One region of the Solibacillus sp. FSL K6-1126 genome, then DNA from elsewhere that is predicted to be linked to it. Evidence: riboswitches for the same ligand, from Rfam matches in the RefSeq annotation. Region 1 holds a riboswitch; each other region holds the start of a gene.

The links. A riboswitch is a leader RNA that binds a small molecule or an ion and turns the genes downstream of it on or off. The one in region 1 is predicted to bind lysine.
Positions count from the first base shown of each region.
Region 2: another riboswitch for lysine. It lies ahead of MHH44_RS10505 (transporter substrate-binding domain-containing protein); the one in region 1 lies ahead of MHH44_RS01970 (amino acid permease).
Region 3: another riboswitch for lysine. It lies ahead of MHH44_RS14675 (aspartate kinase); the one in region 1 lies ahead of MHH44_RS01970 (amino acid permease).

Region 1 covers NZ_JBBOPD010000001.1:397,240-403,242, forward strand. The annotation lists gene MHH44_RS01950 (quinone oxidoreductase family protein) at 1-455, shown strand, start outside; gene MHH44_RS01955 (nitric oxide synthase oxygenase) at 548-1,603, shown strand; gene MHH44_RS01960 (restriction endonuclease) at 1,646-2,200, opposite strand; gene MHH44_RS01965 (CynX/NimT family MFS transporter) at 2,262-3,461, opposite strand; lysine riboswitch at 3,617-3,797, shown strand; gene MHH44_RS01970 (amino acid permease) at 3,890-5,347, shown strand; gene MHH44_RS01975 (RNA 2'-phosphotransferase) at 5,603-6,003, shown strand, end outside.
Region 2 covers NZ_JBBOPD010000001.1:2,143,384-2,149,386, reverse strand. The annotation lists gene MHH44_RS10515 (2-oxoglutarate dehydrogenase E1 component) at 1-871, shown strand, start outside; gene odhB (2-oxoglutarate dehydrogenase complex dihydrolipoyllysine-residue succinyltransferase) at 965-2,218, shown strand; lysine riboswitch at 2,364-2,551, shown strand; gene MHH44_RS10505 (transporter substrate-binding domain-containing protein) at 2,666-3,502, shown strand; gene MHH44_RS10500 (amino acid ABC transporter permease) at 3,627-4,373, shown strand; gene MHH44_RS10495 (amino acid ABC transporter ATP-binding protein) at 4,375-5,109, shown strand; gene MHH44_RS10490 (DUF6501 family protein) at 5,452-5,649, shown strand; gene MHH44_RS10485 (toxic anion resistance protein) at 5,699-6,003, opposite strand, start outside.
Region 3 covers NZ_JBBOPD010000001.1:2,949,731-2,955,733, forward strand. The annotation lists gene MHH44_RS14665 (succinate dehydrogenase cytochrome b558 subunit) at 33-647, opposite strand; gene MHH44_RS14670 (YslB family protein) at 919-1,335, shown strand; gene MHH44_RS14675 (aspartate kinase) at 1,432-2,664, opposite strand; lysine riboswitch at 2,756-2,934, opposite strand; gene uvrC (excinuclease ABC subunit UvrC) at 2,967-4,757, opposite strand; gene trxA (thioredoxin) at 4,892-5,206, opposite strand; gene MHH44_RS14690 (electron transfer flavoprotein subunit alpha/FixB family protein) at 5,572-6,003, opposite strand, start outside.

The DNA.
Region 1 (6,003 bases):
TGAGTATAGGTGCTGATGATGTGTTTACTTACGACAGCTTTGTAGATGGCGTTAAGCAACATACTAATGGTGAAGGGGCACAAGTGATTTTTGATTCGGTCGCTGGTGATGTTACAAAGGCAAGTCTTGAATGCTTAGCTAATTTTGGCACATTAGTGCAGTTTGGAAACAGTAGTGGAAAAGCTGGTGTAATATCAACAAGCGATGTGCACAATAGCTGCCGAAACATAAAAGGTTTCAGCTTAGGTACAACTCGTAAAGAAGCTCCTGCTCGACTCGCTCCTGTTGTTGAACGGATTATTCCATTGTTCGAAGGTGGAGAATTAAGCGTTCCAATTGCGCGAGTCTTTGATTTGGAGGAAGTTCAGGAGGCGCATCGCCTAATCGAAAGTAGAAAGCATCAAGGTAAGATTTTAATTCGCCTTATAAAAGATAAACATTATGAACAATTTTAGTCATATATGAAAAATACATGTTTTAACCGGTTGTTGTATTGTTGAGATTCCCTATCGAAGGCGCCAAAATGGGATTAGAAGGGGATGAAACAATGGCAACAACGACTACAGTATTGCATGAACGAATAGAATTCCTAACTTTATATAAAAAAGAAACAAAGCAGTCAGAAGAGTGGCTGAAAGAACGGAAGAAAGAGGCGCATCTTCCTGATTTCACTTTAACGACAGATGAGCTTACGCACGGTGCACGGGTTGCATGGCGCAACAGCAATAAATGTATCGGACGCCTGTTTTGGAATAGCTTAAATGTGTTTGATCAGCGCCATTTATTAAATGAGGTCGAAATTTATGAAGCGCTTCTACACCATATCGATTTTGCGACAAACAACGGAAAAATCAGACCTGCCATTACACTGTTTGACCCGAAACGTGTACGGGTGTGGAACCACCAGCTCATTCGCTATGCTGGCTATGAAACAGATGATGGGATTGTTGGAGATTCGGACTCGATTGAGTTTACGAAAATATGTGAAAATCTCGGTTGGCAAGGTGCACGTTCAAACTATGATGTTTTACCGCTTGTCATTCAAGTAGATAACCGGGAGCCAATGTTTTTTGAAATTCCTGAAAAGCATGTGCTGGAAGTAGCAATTACCCATCCGGATTATGATTTTTCAAAGTTAAATATGAAATGGTATGCAGTACCGATTATTTCGAGTATGCGTTTTAATATTGCGGGCGTTGATTTTCAGGCAGCGCCGTTTAACGGGTGGTATATGGGGACGGAAATCGGGGCGCGCAATTTGGCGGATACGTACCGCTATAATTTCCTGCCGAAAGTGGCGGAAGCAATGGGACTGGATACTGAAGTGAATGCGTCGCTTTGGAAGGACCGTGCACTCGTAGAACTGAATGTTGCGGTGCTGCATTCGTTTAAAAAAGCGGGCGTAAGTATTGTTGATCATCATACCGCTGCCCAGCAGTTTCAGCTGTTTCAAAAGCAGGAACATGCAAGCGGCCGGGAAGTAACAGGGAACTGGGTATGGCTTGTCCCGCCATTATCTCCTGCAACGACCGACCTGTATCATGAACCGATTGCCAACACGATTAAAAAACCAAACTACCTATACCAGCAGCAGCCATATTAAAAATAGGTGTGCAGAAAGCGAAAGCCTCTGCACACCTATTTCTTACCTTTTATTTAACATAATTTGAATCAATTCATCTCGATCGATTAAATAAACGTCATTGATGTCGGCAAGTTTTTCGGCCTGGCGTGTAAAATGACTGTTTGTGACAACCCATGCCTCTGTTGCTTCATACATTTTTACCGCACCGATAATTTCCTGTACCGCTTTTACACCGACAGTACCGGAATAGCGTTTTGCCTGGACTGCAATAATATCTTTTCCGTCCTTTAAAATAAGGTCGGCACCGTAGTCACCGCTCGTAGCGGTATAGCTCACTTTAAATCCGCGGCGCTTAAATAATTCGCCTAAAAATCTCTCAAAATCTTCACCGGTCATTTTATCGACTTCGCGAATGCCGGACTTCCGCAATTTCCTCGTCTTCAGCGATTTCAGCCAAATTTTAAACGCGATATATAGAACGAAATAAGCGACAATTCCCATACCGATGCCTTCAGATGTTTTCGTTACATAAAAACCAGCTGTACCAGCCGATGCGATGAAAAATAGCGGGATTACTGGCAGGCGTTTTTTATTCCGTCTTCTCTTTTTACGCAATAGTTCTGTACTCCTTTTATTTACTACGGTTATTATATCATAAAAGGGTACATACGTTTGGTTATATTGTACGATTGTCTGAGCTCATAAAGGAAGCCAAAAACAATAGAACAGAAATGAGAATGAACAGCACAATCGGGATTGTCCAGCTGTCCGTCAAATCATGTGCAAAGCCGAACAAAACTGGCCCGATTGCGGCAACAAAATAACCGATTGATTGTGCGAAGCCGGAAAGTTCAGCTGCATCATAGGCTGTCTTTGTGCGCAATGAAAACAGCATCAGTACTAAACCAAACGAAGCCCCTCCTGCAAAGCCTAATAAAATCATCCATACGACAGCAAGACTTGTCCATTCCATTAAGACACCAGTAAAACCGACTAAGTAACAAATCGTAAAGAAAATGACGATTGGACGTTGAGAAGCGATTTTCCCTGCAAGAATCGGAATAATAAATGTCATCGGAATTTGTGCAAACTGCATAACGGATACCATCCACCCGGCCGCTGTAGCATCAAGGCCCTGGCTAATGAAGATTTCCGGCAACCATGCAGACGAGCAGTAAAATATGAACGACTGGAATCCCATTGCTCCAGCGACTGCCCAGGCAAGCGGTGACCTCCACATTTGCGTTTTCTTAGTCTGCGATGTCGGCATATTTAATGCAATTTTTTCCTGGCGCAAAATCGGCAGCCAGATTAGTAATGTAAGAATCCCTAAAATAATTGTAATACCTGCTGCGATTTGCCATCCTGCGTTTGCCGCTATAGGATAACTGAAGCCTGCAGCAATTCCGGAAGAAATGTTCATTGAAACGGAATAAATCCCTGTTAATAATCCGATATGTAATGGGAATTTCCATTTGAAATAGCTAGGGATAAGAACATTCCCGAATGCAATTGCGACCCCGATTAATATTGTTCCTATAACGAGTAAAGACGTTGCCCCTAGCGAACGCAGTAAAATCCCTGCACAAAGTAAAATGACGGAATAAAATAATGTCCATTCAATCCCAAACTTACGGGCAATGCGTGGTGCAAATGGTGATACAACCGCAAAGGCAATTAAAGGAATGGTCGTTAAAAAGCCTGCAAGAAAGTTCGATATCCCAAGCCCTTCACGTATAAATGAAATAATCGGGCCGATCAATGTAATCGGTGTACGTAATGTGGTCGCAAATAAAAATACGGCTACCATAAAATAGATGAGCGGTCGGTTGGATAGTATTTTTTTGCTATTTTGATTTACTTGTTGTGTGTCCATTTTCGATTCTCCTTTTGTATGTTGATATATGTTAGAGTAGTGTGAATACTCATAAAAAACAGAATAAAGGTGAAGCCATTGCTATCAAAAAAATGTTATGTTAGACTTTTAATCATTGATTCAATTAAATTAAATAAAACATTACCTCATGTAAATTATGAGGTAGAGGTCGCAATCATTAAGACTAGTATAGCTGAGATTAGGAAGAATCGGTGAAGCTTTATGAAAGGAATGGTTGCCGAAGTGTTATTTTTCTTCTTGAAAATAATGCTGGGGCTGTTTCCGATAAGGAACAGAACTGTCACATGTGTGAGCATGTGTTGAGCTATCTTTCAAGTTTGATGAGGTGTAACTATAACCATCACAAAAACTTGTGGTGGTTTTTCTTTTACACTTCACCAACAAAACAAAAAGGGAGTTTTATATTCATGAGTGAGATTAAAATAGATCAGCTCGGTAATAATAACGGGTTGAAAAAAAGTTTAAAAAGTCGCCATGTAACGATGATTTCGCTTGGCGGAACGATCGGTACAGGTTTATTCTTAGCATCAGGTGGTGCGATTGCACAGGCGGGTCCTGGTGGGGCATTGCTCGCATATGCGCTGATCGGCGTTATGGTGTATTTCCTAATGACATCATTAGGGGAAATGGCTGCCTATATGCCAACATCCGGTTCGTTTAGTACGTATGCAACAAAATTTGTTGATCCGGCTTTAGGCTTTGCGCTTGGCTGGAACTATTGGTACAACTGGGCGATTACAATTGCAGCAGAAATTGCGGCCGTTTCGTTAATTATGAAATACTGGTTCCCGGACAGTTCTTCAATGTTATGGACCATTTTATTTATCGTAGTTGTTTTATCATTTAACTTAGCGTCTGTAAAAGCTTTCGGTGAAGCGGAATACTGGTTTGCGATGATTAAAGTTGCAACGGTAATTGTCTTCATCATTGTCAGCTTCTTAATGATTTTCGGAATTTTAGGCGGGAACGATCCGGTCGGCTTTACGAATTTCTTCAAAGATGATGCACCGTTTAATGGCGGTTTCCTTGCACTGTTCGGTATTTTCCTTGCAGCCGGTTTCTCATTCCAAGGTACGGAAATGCTTGGGGTAACGGCAGGGGAAACAGATGATCCAGGCAAAAACATTCCAAAAGCAGTTCGTTCAGTATTCTGGCGTATTCTGTTGTTTTACATTTTCGCAATCGGTGCAATCGGATTACTGATCCCGTATACGGATTCACGTCTTTTATCTGAAGATATTGCGACAAGTCCATTTACATTAGTATTTGAAAACCTAGGTGTGGCGTTTGCGGCATCTGTTATGAATGCCATTATCTTAACGGCTATGTTATCTGCAGGGAACTCAGGATTATATGCAGCTAGTCGTATGCTTTATCAGTTAGCGGTAGATGGAAAAGCACCGAAACTTTTCATGAAAGTAACATCGCGTGGTATTCCAATGTATGCACTTTTAGCTACATTAGCAGTCGGTTCGTTAGCATTCCTGGCATCCTTTTTCGGTGACGGTGTTGTCTACATTTGGCTGTTGAATGCGTCCGGTATGTCCGGGTTCATCGCTTGGCTCGGTATTGCCATCAGTCATTATCGCTTCCGCCGTGCATATGTCGCACAAGGACATTCATTGAGGGATTTACCGTATGTATCCAAATTCTTCCCATTCGGACCGCTATTCGCGTTTGCCCTATGTATGATTGTCGTGCTAGGTCAAAACTATATGGCATTTACGGGTGGAACAATTGACTGGTACGGTGTCGTCGTTTCATATATCGGCTTACCATTGTTTGCCGCTTTATGGTTTGGCTACAAATTTAAACATAAAACGAAAATCGTTCCTTTACAGGACTGCGACTTATCAAATAAATAATTAATTTCTGAAACGCAATGTGAGCTTATAGGCTTTCATTGCGTTTTTTGTTGTATTGAGGATTATTTGTCTTCAAGTGAGGAATATATAGGGGAAAGTGAGGATTAAGTGAGAGTGATTGAGTATTATGCTAGACTGATTGAGGACAACCAGTATATAACTGAGGATTAAATTTCCCGAGTACGATTGCTGCAACAGTGGTATTATAAAAGAAATAAAAAAATGAGTAACGCTGAAGAATAAGGAAGTGAAAACATGCCTATTTCAAAAGGTTTCTATAAAAAAGTCTATCCTTGGTTAACAGGGGAAGATGATAAAAAGGTGATGTATCGACCGTTTCTCACAAAAGGGAACCCGTACAAATCACGTATTTTCCTAGTAAGCTCGCATGCGGTGCCGCTATTTAAAGTGGAAGACCGTAGTGAGCAGACTTTTGCAGATTCATTAGTGAACAGAGATCTTTTCCAGGATCTATATTTAAGTGAAATTAAAGGGGCACCCCGTGAATTTAAAGGTTCATTGCAGTTTGAAAATTGGCTGGAAAACAATCATCACGAATCGCTCATTTATACGTCGCTGAATACATATCAGCTGGAATCAGCCGATGAAGCGAAAGTAGCGAAAAAAGAGGATACCGCTAATTTTGAGCGGGGAAA
Region 2 (6,003 bases), 1.7 Mb from region 1:
TGCAAAGGCTTCATTCACAGTTTACAACTCACCACTTACAGAAGCAGGTGTAGTAGGTTTTGAATATGGTTACAATTTAGAAAACCAAAATGTACTAACTGTATGGGAAGCACAATTCGGTGACTTTGCAAACATGGCGCAAGTAATGTTTGATAACTTCATCTCAAGTGCCCGCGCTAAATGGGGTCAAAAATCTGGATTCGTACTTCTTTTACCACATGGTTATGAAGGTCAAGGTCCAGAGCACTCATCAAGCCGTATGGAACGATTCCTGCAATTATCTGCAGAAAATAACTGGTTCGTAGCAAACTGTTCAAATGCAGGCAACTACTACCACTTATTACGCCGTCAAGCTGCTTTATTAGGTACAGAAGGTGTACGTCCATTAGTAGTGGTTTCTCCAAAATCACTTTTACGTCATCCACTTGCTGCAGCTACTGCTGAACAACTTGCAAATGGTCGCTTCCAGGAAGTGATCGAGCAAGAAGGTTTAGGCAAAAATACAGAAGCGGTTGAAAAAGTAGTACTTGGTACAGGTAAAGTAATGATCGATTTAGCAGAACGTGTGAAAGATGGCGAAGGGCTTGATCACTTACACATTATTCGTGTGGAACAAATTTACCCATTCCCTGCACAACAAGTGAAAGATATTATCGCTCGCTTCCCGAATGTTAAAGAAATCGTTTGGGTACAAGAAGAACCAAAAAACCAAGGTTCATGGACATATGTTCTTGAAACATTATATGATATCGCTGAAGGCAAAAAAGTACGCTATGTAGGACGTCCTGCAATGAGCTCTACTTCTGAAGGCGATGGCGATTCACATAAAGCAGCACAAGCTAAATTAGTGAACGAAGCACTTGAAAAGTAATAAATGATTTGTTTAAAAAGAGCTGCTTCTATTTAAAATAGAAGTGGCTTGCTATACAATGAATGTGTAGCGTAATTAAAGGAGGATATGAACGTGGCTGAAATTAAAGTCCCTGAATTAGCAGAATCAATTACTGAAGGAACAATTGCCCAATGGGTGAAAAAAGTTGGAGATCGCGTAGAAAAAGGCGAATTCATCGTTGAGTTAGAAACTGATAAAGTTAATGCTGAAATTATCTCTGAAGAAGCAGGCGTTTTAAAACAAATTTTAGCTGAAGAAGGCGATACTGTGTTAGTTGGACAAGTAATCGCAGTAGTTGAAGCAGGCGAAGGCGCAGCACCAGCACCAGCTGCAAAAGAAGAAGCTCCAGCAGCAACTCCAGCAAAAGAAGAAGCTCCTAAAGCAGCAGCACCAGCACCAGTTGCAGTTGAAGAAACTTCAGGTGAGCGTGTAATCGCTTCACCAGCAGCACGTAAATTAGCTCGTGAAAAAGGCATCGACTTAGCAGCAATTTCACCAGTTGATCCACAAGGTCGTGTACGTGTACAAGACGTTGCAGCACATGGTACAGCTCCAGCGGCTCCAGCAGCAGCTCCAGCTCCAGCAGCAGGCAATGGTCCAATGATCTTTACACCAGCAGCTGATACAGACCGTGTAACAGTTGAAAAAATGAGCCGTCGTCGTCAAACAATTGCAAAACGTTTATTAGAAGTTAAACAATCAACTGCAATGTTAACTACTTTCAACGAAATTGATATGACGAACATTATGGCATTACGTAAGCGTAAACAAGATGAGTTCGTGAAAGCTAACGATATTAAATTAGGCTTCATGTCATTCTTCACAAAAGCTGTAGTAGCAGCATTAAAGAAATATCCATATGTAAATGCACAAATTAACGGTGATGAAATTCACTTAAACAACTTCTTCGATATCGGTATTGCTGTATCAACAGAAGAAGGTTTAGTAGTACCAGTAGTTCGTGATGCAAATGCGAAAAACTTTGCTGAAATCGAGAAAAACATTGCGGAATTAGCTGGTAAAGCACGCGACAAAAAATTAGGCTTAAACGACATGGCTGGCGGATCATTCACAATCACTAACGGTGGTGTATTCGGTTCATTAATGTCAACACCGATCATGAACGGTACTCAAGCTGGTATTTTAGGTATGCACTCAATCGTAAACCGTCCAGTAGCTGTTAATGGTGAAGTTCAAATTCGTCCAATGATGTATGTAGCACTATCTTATGACCACCGTATCATTGATGGTAAAGATTCTGTTGGCTTCTTAAAAACAGTTAAAGAAATGATCGAAAACCCAGAAGATTTATTATTAAATTCTTAATAGTATCTTCTATGCTAATGCGCAGTATGTTATATATTGCGCATTAGCTTTTTTTTACAGCTAACTTTCAGAAAAATGATTGTTGACGGAAATGTCGCAATAATGTAATATAAACATATCAATTTCATATCAAAACCTCACTTTCTCGTGAGGTAGAGGCGCGATACTTAACAGTTTTATATGGAGCCATGAGCTGGCTGTGAAATATAAGAGAAGGAAATATCGCCGAAGTGTTGTAAATGCTCAATTTTACAATGCTGGGTCTGCAGTGAACAATTGCAGAACTGTCTCAATCATCTATATCCCTGATGGTTGAGTTGTGCTATCTCAAAATGGGAACTGTAGAGGATTCGGGCTAATTATAATTTAAACGACCTAAAGTTCTTCTTTTAGGTCGTTTTTTGTATACGTGAACCCCGAAATTTAACAAAAAAGGAGAGATTTTCTATGAAAAAAAGACTATTAATTTTATTGACTGCCATGACAATGCTATTGTTAGCAGCGTGTGGTTCAAGCGATGAAGGTACTACAAGCGGTTCTGATTCAGACAAGAAAGTTATTAAAATTGGTATGGAAGCAGCGTATGCCCCTTTTAACTGGTCACAAAAAGATGATGCAAATGGTGGAGTTCAAATTGCAAGTTCAAAGGAATTTGCAGCAGGCTATGATGTGGAAATTGCGAAAAAAATTGCAGAAGGTCTGGACATGGAATTACAAATTGTTAAAACAGACTGGGATGGCTTAATTCCATCATTACAATCAGGTGCCATTGATCTGGTAATTGCAGGTATGTCACCAATGCCTGAACGTAAGGAAGTAATTGATTTCACAGAGAACTATTACACAAGTGACTATGTCATTGTTGTAAAAGAAGACGGTCCATATGCAAATGCAACTTCGTTACCTGACTTTGCAGGTGCAAAAATTACAGGTCAGCAATCTACAACACATTATGATGTAATCGACCAAATCGAAGGTGTTCAAAAACAAGTAGCGGCAACTGATTTTGGTGCAATGCGAGTGCAATTACAGTCAGGTGCGATTGATGGATATGTTTCAGAACGTCCAGAAGGTATCTCTGCTGAAATGGCACTGAATAATATTAAATACATCGTACCTGAGCCAAACTTCGAAGCAGACGAAGCGTCAACAGCTGTAGCAGTAGGTTTGAAAAAGGGATCAGATTTACGTGAACAAATTAACAAAGTTTTAGCTGAAATTTCGGAAGAAGAGCGTCAACAACTAATGGAAGACGCAATTGCAAATCAACCAGCAGCACAATAATCGTGTCGCATTAACAGTTTTGATGAGGTTGTCTTGCCGGCAAACGGAAGACAACCTTTTTCTATTAAAATTATGGTTTCATACATAAATAGTAGAAACAAAGAAAGAAATGGAGGACAAGGCGATGGCATTTTTAGAATCATCATGGAACTTGTTTACGAACAACTGGGATTTATTCGTACGTGGTGCTTGGACTGCACTTCTATTGGCAATTATCGGGACAATTTGCGGAACTCTGATTGGATTTTTTATCGGGATTATGCATACGATTCCACATCGTAAAAAGAATGTAAAATCAATAGTTTTAAAAGTACTTAATTTCATATTAACGTCTTATGTGGAAATTTTCAGGGGAACGCCAATGATGGTTCAAGCGATGGTGGTGTTTTATGGCCTCGTATACTTAGGCATTGATATTGACCGCTTTTTAGCAGCTTCTGTTGTTATTAGTTTAAATACGGGAGCATATATGGCTGAATATGTACGTGGAGGTATTGTTTCGATTGATAAAGGGCAATTTGAGGCAGCACAGGCGATTGGCATGAATCACCTGCAAACAATGATTCATATTGTCCTGCCGCAAGTCGCACGAAATATTTTACCTGCAACAGGGAATCAGTTCGTAATGAACATTAAAGACTCTTCAGTATTAAGTGTTATTTCGGTTGTGGAACTATTCTTTACGGCAAACTCGATTGCAGGCAGTAACTATAAATATATCGAAGCGTTCTTTATCGCAACGATTTTGTACTTTATTATGACATTTACTGTAACTCGTTTCTTACTATTATTCGAGAAGAAGATGGACGGACCTTCTTCATATAAAGTGGAGCTTATTACCGGCAACAAGTTAGAAAAGGATGGTGAATAAAGTGACAGTTGTAATAGATATTAACCATTTAAATAAAAAATTCGGCGATCATGAAGTATTGAAAGATGTGAATTTCCAGGTAAACAAAGGAGAAGTCGTAACTTTGATCGGTTCTTCTGGTTCTGGGAAATCAACACTGTTACGCTGCATTAATCTACTCGAAACACCAACAGCAGGAGAAATTATCTATAACGGGGAAAATATTTTAAATGACGGTCATCAAATTGAAAAGTACCGTACACATTTAGGGATGGTATTTCAGCAGTTCAATTTATTCAATAATTTGGATGTACTAAATAACTGTATTGTTGGCCAAATGAAAGTGTTGAAGCGTTCAAAAGAGGAAGCAGAACAAAATGCGATGAAATATTTGGAGCTTGTCGGTATGAGTGCCTATAAAAATGCGAAACCGAAACATTTATCCGGTGGACAGAAACAACGTGTCGCAATCGCCCGTGCATTAGCGATGGATCCCGATGTAATGCTGTTTGATGAACCGACATCAGCGCTTGACCCTGAAATGGTAGGGGAAGTATTAAAGGTAATGCGCCACCTGGCAGACCAAGGAAATACAATGCTGATCGTTACACATGAAATGGAGTTTGCCAAGGAAGTATCTGACCGCATTGTCTTCATGGATAAAGGGGTTATCGTAGAGGAAGGCCCTCCGGAACAGTTGCTTGTAAATCCGAAACATGACCGGACTAAAGAATTTTTAAAACGAACATTAAGGTAATAGCAAAAAGCTCGCAGTCAAATGCGAGCTTATTTTCGTGAGTTCCATTCGCTTATTAAAATAAATACAATTGCAAAAGCAATTACAATTGCGAAAAACCACATTGGAATACTACCAAATGCCATAAATTCCACCTCTGTTTGAAAGTTTAACATGGAATAGTAGTTCTATCAAATACCGGAAACAGCGATAAATTAAATCAATTTTTAATGTGTTCGGCGCCTATGTATTTATATAACAAACAAGAAAAGTTGATTTTTACTACAACGCGCTTTCCACTGGCAGGAAAATCATATAAAATAGGAGAGTATCGATATTAGTTAAAAAAAGTGAGGGAACAACATGCTACATTTAAAATGGAAAGATGCACCGACAATTCGCACAGTAAAGTGTGTACATACAGACGCATCAAAATATTTAGTATCAAACGTATTAACAGTAGGTAAAGAATATGAAGTGAAAAACGAAACAGAAGAATTCATTTTTGTAATCGACAACACGGGTGAAGTTGGCGGATTTTACAAAGACTACTTCGCTTAAAAATAAAAAAGGAGTGAGAAAAGTCATTATGACTTTTCTCACTCCTTTTTTATTTCTGTTCTAATATTGTATGCTCGATTTCATGGCGCTTTTCGTCTGTCTCTACATGTACACGTAATGTATCTTCAATATCGTGCAATAATTGCATCTGGGTCTGTTTAAACCGGTCAATATCACTATGGGATAATGCAGGGCGATTCGACACTTTTTTGGACACTTCCAGCATTTTACCGTTTTTACGCATCAATTGTTCTGAAGCATCCATTAGCCGTTCCTGAGACCGTATTGCACGACGCTGATTGTTCATATTTAATAACATCGCAATTTGGGACTGCCATAAAGGGATAGTCGTCA
Region 3 (6,003 bases), 2.6 Mb from region 1:
CTTAACTATGTAGTAGTGAACAAGTTAAGTGATTAGACGAATGCTAAGATAGCTGCAACACCAACGATTGCTAATACTACGAAAATTAACAACGTAACATAAGTTGCGATTCGTTGAGATTTGTTTGATTGCGTAATACCCCAGCTTACTAAGAACGACCATAAACCGTTCGCTAAGTGGAATGCTGCTGAAACGATACCTAAGATGTAGAATACTAACATTAATGGATTGTCAACGATTTCAACCATCATATTAAATTCAACTTCAGCACCGAATGCTTTTTGGATACGTGTTTGGAAAATATGCCACGCAATGAAGATTACAAGGAAAATACCTGTGAAACGTTGCAATGCAAACATCCAGTTACGGAATGTGCTGAATCGTCCAGTATTGTAAGTTGCAGTAAATGCAATATACACTCCATAGAATCCGTGGAACATTAATGGAATATAGATAATGATCCATTCCATCGCTAACAACAACGAGTGTGGAAGTAATTCCATAACACCTGTTGCGTTATTGTAAGTTTCTTCACCGCCAACTGCAGTGAAGTTCAGAAATAAGTGGAACACCAAGAACAACCCGACAGGAACTACACCTAATAACGAGTGTAAGCGGCGCCATAAAAATTCACGATCTTTCGACAAAACTGTTACCCCCCTTAGTACTTGAAATACACATGCGCAACGTCTCAAATTTGTAAAAGTTGTGATGTTGACTGCGCATTTCATCATGGTACAATATTATGACATGTCCATTGTACTCTCAACAGATACTAGCGTCAAGGCAACGCGGGATATTTTATAATCATTTTAAAGACGGTTTTACGCTGTTTTGAGAACTGTTTTTTCTGCTTATAACTCATTTTTTCATGAAAGAATGAAAATTATAAGAAAATTTATGAAAGAGGTTTTTTATATGGAAGGGTACAAAATGAAAACGATTCCAACTTTTGGGTACGAAATCATTCGTGACCATCTTCTTCCTTCTATTTTAGGTAAGCATGAAGAAGATGTTTTATATTGGGCAGGTAAAGAAATTGCAAGAAAGTTCCCATTGTTTTCTATGGATGAACTGCCTTCATTTTTTATGGAAGCTGGATGGGGCCAGTTAGTTCTGGAAAAAGAAACGAAGGATGAACTTCATTACATACTTTTGACGACAGAAGAACTGCCACTCAATATTGTACAACGTTGCTTCCGTCTTGAAGCTGGCTTTTTAGCAGAACAAAAACAAAAGCAGCTTGGCTATTTGACGGAATGCTATGAAGAAAAAGATAATGACAAACATGTCGTAAAATTTACGTTAAAATGGGATTTAAAAGAGAAGATTTAGCCTTCACCTTATCATAATCAATAATTGCTGAAGCAGCAAATTTACTCAATAAAAAAGCTGGAAATAAGCCATTACAGCTCATTTCCAGCTATTACTTTAAGAAGCGGTTACTTCTTTCATCGCCAAATTGAACTCCTCATGCAACACATTCGCAGCACGAACCATCTCATCCTGTGGGATAACGACAGACACTTTAATTTCTGAAGTACTGACCATTTTTACAGGAATATGTTCGCGACCCAACCGTGCAAACATGCGTGCGGCCACCCCCGGATTGGATGCCATGGCAGAACCGATAATAGATACTTTCGCTAAACCTACTTCAAAATCCGCAAAACTAAAGCCAAGCGACAGTTTACTAGTTTCCAATACCCGTAAAGCTTCCGCAAACTCATCTTTCGAAATTGTAAAGGAAATGGTCGGCTTCACGCCATCAATGACTGCTTGCACAATAATATCCACATTGATATCATTTTCTGCTAAAACACTAAACACTTCTGCCAATGACGCGGTTTCATAAGAATCATAGCCTATCGTCAAACGAATTATATCCGATTCGTAGGCTACCCCGCGTACAAGTAAGTTTTTCTCCATGTCTACATCCCCTTTAATAAAAGTGCCTTCCACGTCTTGTACGAAAGAGCGTACAATGAGCGGTATATTATATTTCTTGGCAAGTTCAACCGCACGTGGGTGCAAAATTTTAGCTCCTAAATTTGCAAATTCCAACATCTCATCATAAGAAACTTCCGGAAGTTTCCTGGATTCTTTAACAATTTCTGGGTCTGCCGTGAAAATCCCTTCAACCGATGAAAAAATCTCGACACGCTCTGCTTCAAGAGCAACCGCCAATGCAACCGCTGAAGTTTCAGAACCCCCTTTGCCGAATGTTGAAATATTCTCTGTCCCCGTAACTCCTTGAAAACCAGCTACTACGACGATTTCTCCTAATGCTAAATATTCCTCAATCCGTTTACTATCTACATGATCAATCCGTGCATTGCCATGTTTTTGATTTGTTTGAATGCCTGTTTGCCAGCCAGCAAGCGACACCGCTTTACCACCATGCTCCTGAATTGCCATCGCCAGCATTGCACTTGTCATTTGTGTTGCAGATGCGACAAGCGCATCCATTTCCCGTTTCGACGGCTCATCGGTAATTTCGGCAGCATATTGTCGGAATTCTCGTCGTAAAGCGGGCATTGAAGAAACGACAACGACTAAGTTTATGCCACGTCCTTGCTCTTTTATCACTTTTTTAGCTACCTGTACTATTTTTTCCGGCGTAGTCAGTGCCGGACCACCAAACTTTACTACAACTGTCTCCATTTTTTCCCCTCCTTGAATAAAACCGAAAACAAAAAACGGCTTTCCATGTTCATGGAAAGCCGCCGTCAATACAAATAAATAGTTATAAGTTTTTCAGGATAGCCCTCCAGAACAAAAAGCTCTGACAGTTTTACATCTCTTAAATGCAAAACCAGCAAACTACGCGAACAATACGCACTTCACTTCGGCAGGACCCCCTTTCGATTGCTGTCAATGGAATTGTTCCTCCTCAAGCAATGTACTATTGAATACTGCACCTCTATCTTAGTAAATATTGAATTGTCTTAAATATTAGCATAACACTATTCTTTATTCAATGGTGCTTCATGAAAATGGCGATAAATAACTTCCGCCAATTTTGCCGGAACACCGGACTCCTGCAGTTGCAGCTCGCTTGCCTCGCGAATTTTTTTTACGGACCCAAAATGTTTCATAAGTTGCTGCTTTCGCTTCGGACCTACTCCTTCAATTCCATCAAGAACCGAAGTAATCGCATTTGTCTGATGCTGCTGACGTAAAAATGTGATCGCAAATCTGTGTACCTCATCTTGAATGCGCTGCAATAAATAAAAACCGTCACTCGTACGCTTTAACGGAACAACTTCCGGCGGCGTACCAAATAAAAGCTGGGACGTATTGTGCTTTTCGTCTTTTGCCAGCCCCGCTATTGGAATGACTAACCCCAGTTCGTCTTCAATTACTTCTCGTGCAACTTCCATTTGCCCTTTTCCTCCGTCTATGAGAATGAGATCAGGCAATGGCAGATTTTCCCGCAATACACGTGTATAGCGGCGTCGAATAACTTCCTGCATCGCACCATAGTCATCATGTTTAGCCGCTTCTCTTGTTTTATATTTCCGGTATTCCTTTTTCGCAGGCTTCCCGTCTATAAAAACAACCATTGCTGAAACCGGATCAGCTCCATGCATATGACTATTATCAAATGCTTCAATTCTTAACGGCAATGGAATTTGCATCGCTTCGGCAAGTGCTTCACAAGCCCCTACTGTCCGTTCCTCTTGACGTTCAATTAACTGGAACTTCTCGTGAATGGCGATTTCTGCATTTTTCATCGCTAGATCAACAAGCTCTTTTTTTGAACCGCGCTTCGGTGTCACTACTTTAACATCCAACAGCTTTTGTAAAATCGTTACGTCAATCGATTTCGGAACAAAGATTTCTTTTGGTAATAAATGATGCGGCTGTTCGTAAAAACGGCCGACAAATGTTAAAAATTCCTCTTCCGGCTCATTATAAATCGGGAAAATCGATACATCGCGCTCAATGAGTTTGCCTTGACGCACAAAAAATACCTGGACACACATCCAGCCTTTTTCTACTGCATAGCCAAATACATCTCGGTTGCTCAAATCATCTGTTACAATTTTTTGCTTTTCCATAATTTGATCGATATGGGCGATCAAATCACGGAATTCCTTCGCACGCTCAAACTCAAGATTTTCGGCAGCATCGATCATTTTTTGCTGAAGATCTTGCTGTATTTCTTCGACTCCTCCGTTTAAAAACTTTGAAATCTCATCGATCATTTCGTCATACACTTGTTTTTCAATGTCCTTTACACACGGTGCCAAACATTGCCCTAAATGATAGTACAAGCATACTTGATTAGGCAGATGTGTACATTTACGAAGTGGATACAAACGGTCCAGTAATTTTCGCGTTTCGTTTGCTGCATAGGCATTCGGATACGGTCCGAAATATTTTGCTTTATCCTTCTTCACTTTTCTTGTCGTAATAATACGCGGGTATCGTTCGTTCGTAATTTTTATATAGGGATACGTTTTATCATCCGTTAATTTCACATTATATTTCGGGTCATGCAGCTTAATTAGATTCAGTTCCAGAATAAGGGCTTCCAAATCGCTTGAAGTCACAATATACTCGAAGTCTTCAATCTCACTTACTAGTCTCGCTGTTTTGCCGTCATGGCTTCCCGTAAAGTAAGAACGCACTCGATTTTTCAATACTTTGGCCTTACCGACGTATATAATTGTGCCTTGACGGTCTTTCATAATATAGCAACCTGATTCGTTCGGTAATATTTCTAGTTTTGCTTTAATGATTGCATTCATCTTCTCACCTGTTTAATATGTCCTTTCTTTATTTTAACTGATTGGAGTATTAGAAAAAAGCCGTACACCTTATACGGCATACGGCTTTTTGACATATCAATTGCGCCTTGGCGTTTGAATGGCCAATGGTTGAATTATTTGTTGTCGTTAATGAAATCGATTAACGCTTCTTTTGGCATGAAGCCAGCAGTTTTTGCTTTTAATTCACCATCTACGAATAATAATAATGATGGGATTGACATGATTTGGTAATCAGCAGCAGTACCTTGGTTGTTATCTACGTCCACTTTTACGATTTTAACATCGTTACCGATTTCTGTATCTAATTCTTCAAGAACTGGAGCGATCATTTTACATGGTCCGCACCAAGTAGCCCAAAAGTCTACTAAAACTGTGCCGTTTGAAATTTCTTGTGGAAATGTTTGATCTGTCGCGTGTACAATTGCCATATTAAATAGCCTCCTTAAATAACATATGGTTGTAGTATAGCATGTTTTCCCAATTAAACAGTAGTAAAATGCTTGGGAATATAAAGGCACCGGATTTTAACTGTTGTTTTCTGATGCTTAATAAATTTTTATTAGCATTTTTTATTAGTTATTTGAAGACATATACCCTTAGTTTGAACATGTTAATTCTTTATTTTGAAACTTGGGTTCTTATATTTAAAAAACTTGTATTTTATTAACTACACATAAGAACTTTTAAATTATACTGGAATTTCTGATACAGTTATTAGCACCATTTGCCGCACCATATACATTAACTTCTTCAAAAAAAGCTCCCTTCAAAAGAAGGAAGCCTCAATCAAATATTATGCATTTACTTTAAGCGCTTTAAACTCTTCGATTAACATTGGCACTACTTCGAATAAGTCACCAACAATACCGTAGTCCGCTACTTTAAAGATATTTGCTTCTGGATCTTTGTTGATCGCAACGATTACTTTAGAGTTTGACATACCAGCTAAATGCTGAATCGCACCAGAAATACCTGCAGCAATGTAAAGATCAGGTGTTACAACTTTTCCAGTTTGGCCGATTTGTAATGAGTAATCGCAATATTCTGCGTCACATGCACCACGAGATGCGCCAACTGCTCCACCTAGTAAATTAGCAAGCTCTTTTAATGGCTCAAAACCTTCTCCGGATTTAACACCACGACCACCTGCAACTACTACTTTCGCTTCTGAAAGGTCTACACCTTCAGTTGATTTGCGCACAACTTCTTTGATGATTGTACGTAA